3 regions of the Desulfosporosinus paludis genome follow, and region 3 is predicted to be linked to each of the others. Evidence: riboswitches for the same ligand, from Rfam matches in the RefSeq annotation. Region 3 holds a riboswitch; each other region holds the start of a gene.
The links. Region 3 has a riboswitch for S-adenosylmethionine ahead of VZF35_RS10685 (homocysteine synthase). Riboswitches for the same ligand answer to the same signal wherever they lie in the genome.
Positions count from the first base shown of each region.

Region 1: it holds a riboswitch for S-adenosylmethionine, as region 3 does, so the genes downstream of both, VZF35_RS11665 (homocysteine biosynthesis protein) here and VZF35_RS10685 (homocysteine synthase) in region 3, are expected to answer to the same signal.
Region 2: it holds a riboswitch for S-adenosylmethionine, as region 3 does, so the genes downstream of both, VZF35_RS09475 (ATP-binding cassette domain-containing protein) here and VZF35_RS10685 (homocysteine synthase) in region 3, are expected to answer to the same signal.

Region 1 is NZ_CP144211.1:2,323,631-2,326,909, forward strand. It holds partial or broken gene VZF35_RS11660 (NIL domain-containing protein) at 1-211, opposite strand, end outside; gene VZF35_RS11665 (homocysteine biosynthesis protein) at 214-1,410, opposite strand; SAM riboswitch class I at 1,585-1,713, opposite strand; gene VZF35_RS11670 (hypothetical protein) at 1,870-2,004, shown strand; gene VZF35_RS11675 (IS1182 family transposase) at 2,286-3,279, shown strand, end outside.
Region 2 is NZ_CP144211.1:1,864,855-1,868,133, reverse strand. It holds gene VZF35_RS09490 (MetQ/NlpA family ABC transporter substrate-binding protein) at 1-150, opposite strand, end outside; gene VZF35_RS09485 (methionine ABC transporter permease) at 197-883, opposite strand; gene VZF35_RS09480 (NIL domain-containing protein) at 873-1,298, opposite strand; partial or broken gene VZF35_RS09475 (ATP-binding cassette domain-containing protein) at 1,452-1,936, opposite strand; SAM riboswitch class I at 1,984-2,084, opposite strand; gene VZF35_RS09470 (YerC/YecD family TrpR-related protein) at 2,256-2,555, shown strand; gene hisZ (ATP phosphoribosyltransferase regulatory subunit) at 2,676-3,279, shown strand, end outside.
Region 3 is NZ_CP144211.1:2,117,306-2,120,584, forward strand. It holds gene VZF35_RS10680 (acyl-CoA dehydratase activase-related protein) at 1-1,500, shown strand, start outside; SAM riboswitch class I at 1,625-1,735, shown strand; gene VZF35_RS10685 (homocysteine synthase) at 1,919-3,211, shown strand.

The DNA.
Region 1 (3,279 bases), 210 kb from region 3:
TCCTGTACCGAAACACCCAGATCGCGCAAATACGCTAGCCCTTGTTCGCTTTGATCTCCTGTGACCTCTAAAACCATGGTCCCCTCTTTTGAGGATTAACATCCGCCTTCACAATATTAACGACTAAGTCGAAGTCTTTCACTAGGCGATAGACGATCGGTTTTACCGAAATATCTGTCCCAAAGCGTAAAACAATTCTTTTAGGCGACATAATCAAACCTCCTTTAAGCTATGAGCTATAATACCATCGGCAGGCGAGGGGAGAAGTTTGACAGGCTCTGTCAATAAAAAGTCGCCATGATTAATCCATTGCTTAAGGGTTGAGGCCATCTCCCGTGCTCTTGGCATACTCGACAGAGGAGCTGTTTGAATTTCCTTGCCTCTTACTTGAATCTTGCCGCTTTTTAATTCAGCATAGCTGACATACCCTAAGTTTCCAGGAGTAAATGAGGGATATGCGTCTCCATAGTCAACAACGGGAGCATACAAATCTTCATCCTTCATGGCTGCGTAGCGAGCGATTTCTTCATTGAGAATTGGGATTGGTATACCTATACCCACACTAAGCGTTGCCCCATACCCTAAGAAGCTGGTGCCGACCAGCCACTTGGGACTCATTTGCTTAAGATCCCCTATTACGGCAAGCGTTCCGCCAGCGCCGCCAAGTTCTTTGCCATCGACATTGGTAATGGAAGGGAAATGTTGGGTTCCGTTCCAAGCGACATATCCAATCCCGCCACCAAGAAAAATTTTCGTGCCTACTCCAATCGTTTTGAAATGCGGATCTTTCAAAAGTGGACTTAATTCTCCAGAGGTCGAATAGTTGGCGTTCCCCAACTGAGGTTTTAACATGCCCATATACGTATAAATTGTGTGATCCGTCAGATTTACGGCACAATTGTAATTCTGATAAGCATTACGAGGATTAAAAAGAATGGCTTCATTGATCTCATCAAGGGTTATTGTTGTTTCAAAAGCCTTGCGCGGGTAACAATTCGTTCCATAAGCAATCGCCTTAAGATGAACAGGTTTACGCGCCACCAAGTCTTGAATAACATGCCCGCCGCCATAGCGAAACTCTCCAGGATAGTTGCTGTTCAGAGGATCATCTTCGGGCAGTTCTGCCGCTCCCAAATAGGCATCTACAGCCGCTACTCCAGCATAGGCGGATACTCCGTTCAACCAAACTTTCTGCATTTTCATACGGGGCTTAGTGTGCCCGAAACTTAAAAAAGCTCCCGAAGAACACATCGGCGCAAAAGTTCCCGTAGTGACGACATCTACCTCATGGGCGGCTTGGGAAAGCCCTTTTTCCTCGACCAATGCTATGAGTTCCTCTGCAGTCACTACGACTGCTTTGCCAGCTTTGATCTTGGCGTTAATTTCCGCATACGTCTTCTCAACACTCATGAAACATCCCACCTCCAGATTTGTTGCAGCTTTATCCTCACTAATCCCCAATTAAATTCAACTTCTAGCAGTACTTGGAGTATGACCTAAAAAAGTTCTCTTCAACGCCATCGTGAACAGGCATTGAAAAGGCCTCTTCTAAACAGAAGAGGCCAAATTACGTCATCGACACTCCTCTTATCTATCAGAAGAATTCACTCCTGCAAGAATTAGCACCATGCTTTGAGCAAAGACGAGGCTTTTGCAAGCAAAGCGGGTTGCCGGGTTTCATTGGGCTAGTCCCTCCACCACTCCGGATAAGAGCATACCTATTAAATTCACTACGCTGAGTCTAACATTTGTTACATATCATGTCAATATGATCTCACGATAATTAATACACAAGTTAAGTTTCCGAGTCTCCCGCATAATTAATCCTGCACCGGGAACTCTAAAAATATTCCAAAGAGGAGGGATACAATGCATTCGTCAGATCAACCTAAACCGACAAAACGCCCATTTCCAAAACGTGAAGAACTCCCTTATGGACACTCACCGGATCAAGATGGACGGACTGACTATGGCAAAGATAAAGAAACAACCTATCCGGAGTGAGGTTTTAACTCGCTATCAAAGTGATCTTTTTTGTATTATTCCTGTGACTGAAGGAACCTAAATTATGTTTAACAAGGAGGCTACTTTCTATGTCTAATAAGGCAGCAGATACAACGAAAACTGGCAAACCTGATCGGGGAAAAAATTCCCCATTTAAAAAGAAGACACCACAAGAGGCTGTCTCAAAATAGAAATATAATTTCTATGGAGAGGCAGCCCCTTTCTGTGTAAAAATACAAAAAGACAAGTCCAAAGACCCGTCTTTTCGGTATAATTAGTTTATGCTACAAAACAAAACTATACGCAAAAATTATAACGAAAATAGTGGGGTTTATCAACTCGTGCTCCCACTAAACATGGAAGTATTAATACCAGAAGATGACTCGGTGAGACTGCTATGCCATATGACGGAGGGATTAGATTATACAAATTTAAACAAGGCGTACTCTTCCAAGGGAAGAAATCCAGCAGTCACACCCAAGACATTATTCCGAGTATTGGTGTATGCTTACATGAACGACATTTACACAAGCAGAAAAATAGAGGAAGCCTGTAGGAGAGATATTAATTTCATGTGGTTGCTCCAAGGACAGAAGGTGCCCGACCATAATACGATTGCTCGTTTCCGCAACGGTCGGATTAAAGGAATTATCGAAGGGCTCTTCAACCAATTGGTCGTTAAACTAGGTGAACTGGGTGAGATCCAGTATGAAAATATTTTTATAGATGGTACAAAAATTGAGGCCTATGCCAATAAATATACATTCGTATGGAAGAAAACCACCATCAAAAATGAACAGAAACTGCAAGAAAAAGCCAGGGCATTTCTTGTGAAACTCAATAAAGAAATCGAAACTGGTATTCCATTAAGCGAGTCGGCAATCACAGTGGAAACCCTTCAGAATTACATTGCTTTTCTGAAGGAGAAGCAACAAGCCGAAAAAATAGAGTTTGTTTCTGGAAAGGGAAAACGCAAGACTAATCTGCAAAGGGCAACAGAGACACTAGAAGAATTCTTGGAAAAACAAACGAGATATGATCGTTATAACGAGCTTTTTGATGGTAGAAATAGCTTCTCAAAGACGGATACGGATGCCACTTTTATGCATATGAAGGAAGATCATATGAGAAATTCTCAGCTAAAGCCAGGATACAATGTGCAGATTGGCGTAGAGGCTGAATATATCGTTGGATTGGCCATTTCGAGTGAGCGCTCCGATCAATTGACTCTTATTTCTTTTTTAGAAAAGCTAATTGAGAACTTACCTAAAAGAT
Region 2 (3,279 bases), 250 kb from region 3:
GGTAGCTCCGACTTTGAGCACGGTAGTACCTGTTGAATTAGCGGTGGCTGCAGCTGCCTGAGGTTTTCCGCATCCAGCGAGTACCAGAGTGAGTGAGACCAGGGAAATCAAGATTAAAGCAAGTGAGCGACGTTTGTTGTTTTTTAACATCAATGTTCCTCCTCAAGTTTAGATTAGATCTTAAGTATATAGACTCTTAATGGGCTAATTTGCGTGCTAAGGCAGTTCCTAAGGACTGCAGCCCTTGTACAAGGATGACGAGTATGATGACCGTGACAACCATAATATCGGTTCGAAATCGGTTATAGCCATATTGAATTGCTAAATCTCCCAACCCTCCGCCGCCGACAGCTCCCGCCATGGCAGTGTAGCCGATCACGCTGATCGTCGTGATGGCAGCACCAAGAATTAGCGAACCTTTTGCTTCAGGAAGAAGTACTTTAAGGATGATCTGAAAAGGTGAGGCTCCCATGGAAAGTGATGCCTCAATGATGCCATAGGGAACTTCTTTGAGAGAGCTTTCCACGACCCTTGCCACAAAAGGGGCTGCCGAGATGACAAGCGGGACAATGGCAGCGGTCGTACCAATTGACGTGCCGATAAGTACACGCGTTAGTGGGATAAGAGCCACCAATAAGATGATAAACGGAGCGGATCGTAAAATGTTGATGAGGGTTCCGAGAATTCGCTCCACCCAAGGGTTGGGGGAAATATGTCCAGGTGAGCTGACAACCAAAACAACTCCCAAGGGAAGTCCTAAAAGGTAGGCGAGAAATGTGGAGACGAAGACCATGTAGAGAGTATCCCCTATTGCCGGAGAAACGAGCTGGAGCAAGTCGCTCCCTAATGAGACTTGGAAGAGTGTGGAGGGTTCAGTTAGCAATTCGAATCACCTCCAAGTTTAAATTTCGGCCTGCTAAATAGTGATGGGCCTCTTGGAGTTGCTCTGGGTTTCCCTGCAGCTCTAAAGTTAAAGTACCAAAGAGAGTAGACCTTAAATGATCAATGCTCCCATAAAGAATGTTGGCACGGACAGCACAAGTGTGTAATAAATCAGTAATGATGGGCTCCGAAGCCTGCGATCCAAGAAATTGAAGACGGATAATTTCTGAGTCCTGATGAGTCGCAAAATCTTTAAGCAGCTCCGTTGGAAGGTCTTTCGGAAAGATAGTTGCTATGAATTCTCGGGCGATGTCCGACTGGGGTTGAGTGAAGACAGATTCTACGGGGCCGTGCTCGACGATGCGGGCTTGGTGAATCACGGCCACATCCGTGCAAATCTCTTTGACCACTTTCATTTCGTGGGTAATTAGAACAATCGTTAAGCCGAGTTTTTGGTTAATGTCTCGGAGTAGTTTCAGAATCGAGAGGGTGGTTTGGGGGTCGAGAGCTGAAGTGGCTTCATCGCACAAGAGAACTTGAGGTTGTGTTGCTAGTGCTCGCGCAATGCCTACCCGCTGTTTTTGCCCGCCGCTGAGTTGAGAAGGGTAAGCAGAAGCTTTTTCCTCGAGATTGACGAGGCTGAGCAACTCCTCGACGCGTTCAGCGATTCTTTGTTTGGGCACGCCGGCAATCTCCAGGGGAAAGCAATGTTTTCCGCCACCGTGCGCGATTGCAAAAGACAAAAGTGTTGGAAAATCATCCCGATTCCCTGCCGTGCTTGACGGAGTGCCTTTCCGGAAAGTTTTGTCAACGTCTGACCTGCAACGACGACTTCTCCGCGTGTGGGCTTTTCAAGCAGATTTATACAGCGAATAAGTGTGCTTTTACCAGCCCCGCTTAAGCCGATGATCCCGTAAACAGCGCCTTGAGGAATGTTCAAGGAAACGTTATCAAGAGCGGTTACGGCTCCTTGGCGGGAGACGTATGTTTTGACTAGCTGGTTAATCTGAATCAAGTTGTACCTCCTTCTTAGATGTTTTCGAGAGTTCAACACAACAAAAAACTCCGCGAAGAAAACCCGCGGAGTTACATTCGGTTTTCCTCTTATCTCCCAGATTTCTCTGCAGGAGTTAGCACCGTGCTTTTAAATGCCGGTTGCCGGGTTTCATCGGGCCAGTCCCTCCACCTACTCTGAATAAGAGTTTTTATGAAATTTTTGTGTTAAAGTCTCGCAAAAAGATGCTTGTATTGTAGCATAAGCTGTGAGGAAATATCAAGAGGAAAAATTAAACAGGTCCATCTGTAAAAATACTTGACATTATTCCAATGCTTTAATAAATTAAAGGAAGAAAGTAATCCGAGGAGGGTGTACAATGTCAAGCGATGAACGTTTACAAAATCCCTTAACGGACGCCTTATTCGAGGCAATTTTGCTGTTAAGAACGAAAGAAGAGTGTTATCGGTTTTTCGAAGATATTGCCACGATCGCTGAAATAAAGGCGCTGGCCCAGCGTTTGGAAGTAGCGAAGATGTTAAGGAGAAATGAGACTTATACTGCCATTGAAAAAGTTACTGGAGTAAGTACGGCAACCATTAGCCGTGTTAAACGCTGTTTAAATTTCGGAGCGGATGGGTATCAACTAATCTTAAGCCGATTGCAAGAACAAGATTAAACTTGAAGTAAATTCTCGATCTGAGATCTAGAATCAATTGTTACGATGACTTCACCATGAATACTAATATAATCGTTTCAGATTTTGAAGCATCATTGAGCGTAGAGAAGGGGAATAATAATGCTAAGAACGAATTTAGGACAACGTATTCCGGAAGGCATGCGTGATTTACTGCCCGAGGAAATTGCAGTGCAGGAACGCCTTGAGACTGAGGTCATGACACTTTTTCAGCGTTGGTCTTATCAAAAAGTGCTGCCTCCTACTTTAGAATTTACCGCTTGTGTTCAGCCTGATGTGGAGCAAGTTGATTCTCTCTACAAGTTTTTCGATCGAGAGGGACGCATCTTGGCCTTGCGACCGGAATTGACGATTCCCATCGCTCGTTTGGTTAGTACGCGTATGCGTGGAGCAAATTTACCTCTCCGCTTGTGTTATGGTGCAGATGTTTTCCGTAATACTACTGTTAGGTATCGTGAATTCCGTCAAGTTGGAGTGGAACTCATCGGTGCTGACCAAGAACTGGCTGATGCGGAAGTGATTGCTCTTGCTGTCGAGGCGATTGCTTGCTTAGGGATCAAAAATTATCAATTTAACCTTGGGCATATGGGAATCTTCTCAGGGCTCATGTTGGAGGCGGGTGTCGATGAAGGATTCCAGACTAAGCTGGAAGAGGCCCTAGCTCGCAAAGACATGGTGGGCGTAGAACGGTTGGTCCAAAACAGTG
Region 3 (3,279 bases):
TTATATGCTGCCGCGAGCTATGTAGCCCAACAGAAGTCTCTAGAATTGATCCAATTGACATCCTTCGGCTGCGGCCTGGATGCGGTCACCACAGATCAGGTTAAGGAAATCATTGAGTCCTACGGAAAGATCTATACCGTTTTGAAGATTGACGAAATTAACAATTTAGGGGCTGCTCGAATCCGTGTGCGTTCTTTAATTGCCGCCATCCAAGAACGTGATAAACGGAACGTGATCCCAGAAAAACTCATCACCAAACGCCCACGTGTGATTTTTACCAAAGAAATGAAAAAGACCCATACCCTTTTAGTTCCCCAGATGTCCCCTATTCACTTTCAGTTTCTCCAGACCGGCTTTGAAATGGCAGGCTATCGCCTGGAAATTTTACCTTCCGTTGATAAATCCGCCATTGACGAAGGCCTGAAATACGTTCATAACGATGCTTGCTACCCTGCTATTATTGTCGTCGGACAAATCATGAAGGCCTTAGGTTCGGGCAACTATGATTTAAGCAACACCTCCGTGATCATCTCCCAAACCGGCGGAGGGTGTCGAGCCACGAATTATATCGCTTTCATCCGTAAAGCTTTAGCGGACGCCCATATGGAACATGTCCCCGTTGTGGCCTTAAACACGGGAAACTCCTCAAGTTTAGAACAGAATCCGGGCTTTAAAATTACCCTTTCGATCTTTAGAAAGCTTATGCAGGGTTTGGTTTACGGAGACCTTCTGATGCGCGTCCTCTACAAGATACGCCCTTATGAACTTATTCCAGGTTCGGCCAATCGTTTGTATGATAAATGGGTTAAACAATGCCAGGAATCCCTGAAAACCGGCAAACGAAAGGACTTTATCCAAAACGTTCGTCGGATCGTTACGGACTTCGACAATCTTCCCATTCACGAAGATTGGATCAAACCGAAGGTTGGCGTAGTCGGAGAAATCCTCGTTAAGTTTCACCCCACAGCAAACAATAACATTGTGGAACTGCTGGAAGCCGAAGGCGCTGAAGCCGTTGTCCCCGATCTTGCAGACTTCCTTTTATACGGCGCCTTTGATAATCGTATCAAGTATGAGCAATTGTCAGGAAAATTTTGGAGTATGGTTTCCGGTAATTTTTCTATCGGCCGGATCGAGTCCTATCGACGTGAGATGAAAAAAGCCCTTGAAGCCAGTATACGCTTCACCGCCCCCAAACCTATTGATGAGATAGCTAAGTATGCCCAAAACCATCTCTCGCTTTCCAACCAATCGGGAGAAGGCTGGTTCCTTACAGGAGAGATGGTCGAATTGATTCGAAGTGGGGTCAACAATATTGTGTGTTTGCAGCCCTTTGCCTGCTTGCCGAATCATATCACAGGGAAAGGTATGTTCCGAGAGATCCGCCGCTCCTACCCAGGGGCAAACATCGCCCCGATCGACTATGATCCGGGAGCAAGCGAAGTTAATCAGCTCAATCGGATAAAGCTGATGTTGTCTGTAGCAATGGATAATCTCTAAAAGCCATAACCTTAGGTTGATCAGAAAAGCTAAGGCGTGATCAGCCATTATTTTCCTACTTGACACGGACTCCGCTTTGTTTTATAGTAGCTATAATCCATTTGAGACAACTAAATATTAATTTCTCTTATCAAGAGCGGCGGAGGGACTGGCCCTATGATGCCCGGCAACCTATAGCTCAGCTATGAGGTGCTAATTCCAACAGAACCAATAAATAGGTTCTGAGAGATGAGAGTAGCGTGTTAAATAATGTAACGGCCGCTTCTCTGAAGCGGCCGTTTTTATTTACTATCGAAACTCCCACCGAACTTACCCATCCTACCAAGGGATAAACTTGATTCCCCGAATACCTATGATAAGACATAGGTAAAAATCATCAACCCGAAGAAAATCAGCATATTAAAGGGAGGAATTTACGATGACTCAAGAACGTCAATTAGGATTTGAAACCATTTCTTTGCATGGAGGACAAAACCCAGATTCAGCAACCAACGCCCGAGCCGTACCGATATACCAAACGTCTTCCTTTGTTTTCAACGACACTGAGCACGCAGCTAACCTCTTTTCATTAAAAGAACCAGGCAACATCTATTCTCGGATTATGAACCCTACCCAAGATGTTTTTGAACAGCGCCTGGCCCTTCTAGAAGGCGGAGTTGGGGCACTCGCAACATCATCAGGTCAAGCAGCAATTACGTATGCCATTCTCAATATTGCCCAAGCAGGGGATGAAATTATTGCCTCAGGCTCTCTCTATGGTGGTACCTACACTCTGTTTGCCTATACTTTTGCAAAACTAGGGATCAAAGTCCACTTTGTCAATGGTGATAAGCCGGAGGAATTCCGAGCTAAAATCACAGAGCGGACTAAAGCCTTATATACTGAAACCATCGGCAATCCTCAAATTAATGTCGCTGACCTAACGGAACTTGCCGATATCGCCCACGAAAATGGCCTTCCTCTGATCGTAGACAATACCTTTGCCTCTCCTTATTTATGCCGGCCCATCGAGCATGACGCTGATATCGTTGTTCACTCTGCCACTAAATTTATCGGCGGACATGGTACTTCGATAGGAGGAGTCATTATCGACTCTGGAAACTTCGCTTGGGATAACGGCAAATTCCCCGGACTGAGTGAGCCCGATCCCAGCTACCATGGCATCGTCTATACCGAAGCCTGCGGTAAGGCAGCCTTTATCACTAAAGCTCGGGTCTCCCTGCTGCGGGACACTGGAGCAGCGCTTTCTCCATTTAACTCCTTCTTGTTTTTACAGGGTTTAGAAACCCTCCCCCTCCGTATGGACAGACACGTTGCTAACGCCCAAAAAGCGGCAGAGTTTCTGAATAGCCATAAATTCGTCACATGGGTTAATTACCCAAGTCTAACCAATAGCCCTTACCACGCCCTTGCCCAGAAGTATTTACCCAAAGGTTCCGGAGCAATCTTTACCTTCGGAGTCAAAGGTGGTCTTAAAGAAGGAGAAAAATTCATTAACGCTCTAAAATTGTTCTCACATTTAGCCAACGTAGGAGATGCCAAATCTCTGGTCATCCACCCGGCTAGCACCACGCATCAGCAACTTGATGAAGAATCCCAACGCGCCGCCGGGATTTCACCCGATATGATCCGCCTCTCCATCGGTTTAGAGACGATCGATGACCTCCTATATGACCTAGACCAAGCCTTACACGCCAGTCAAAGAAGTTAAAGGGATATCGCGGCTCAAAACTTGAGCAGAGCTTGCCTTACTGGCTAGCCGGAGACCATAATAATAAA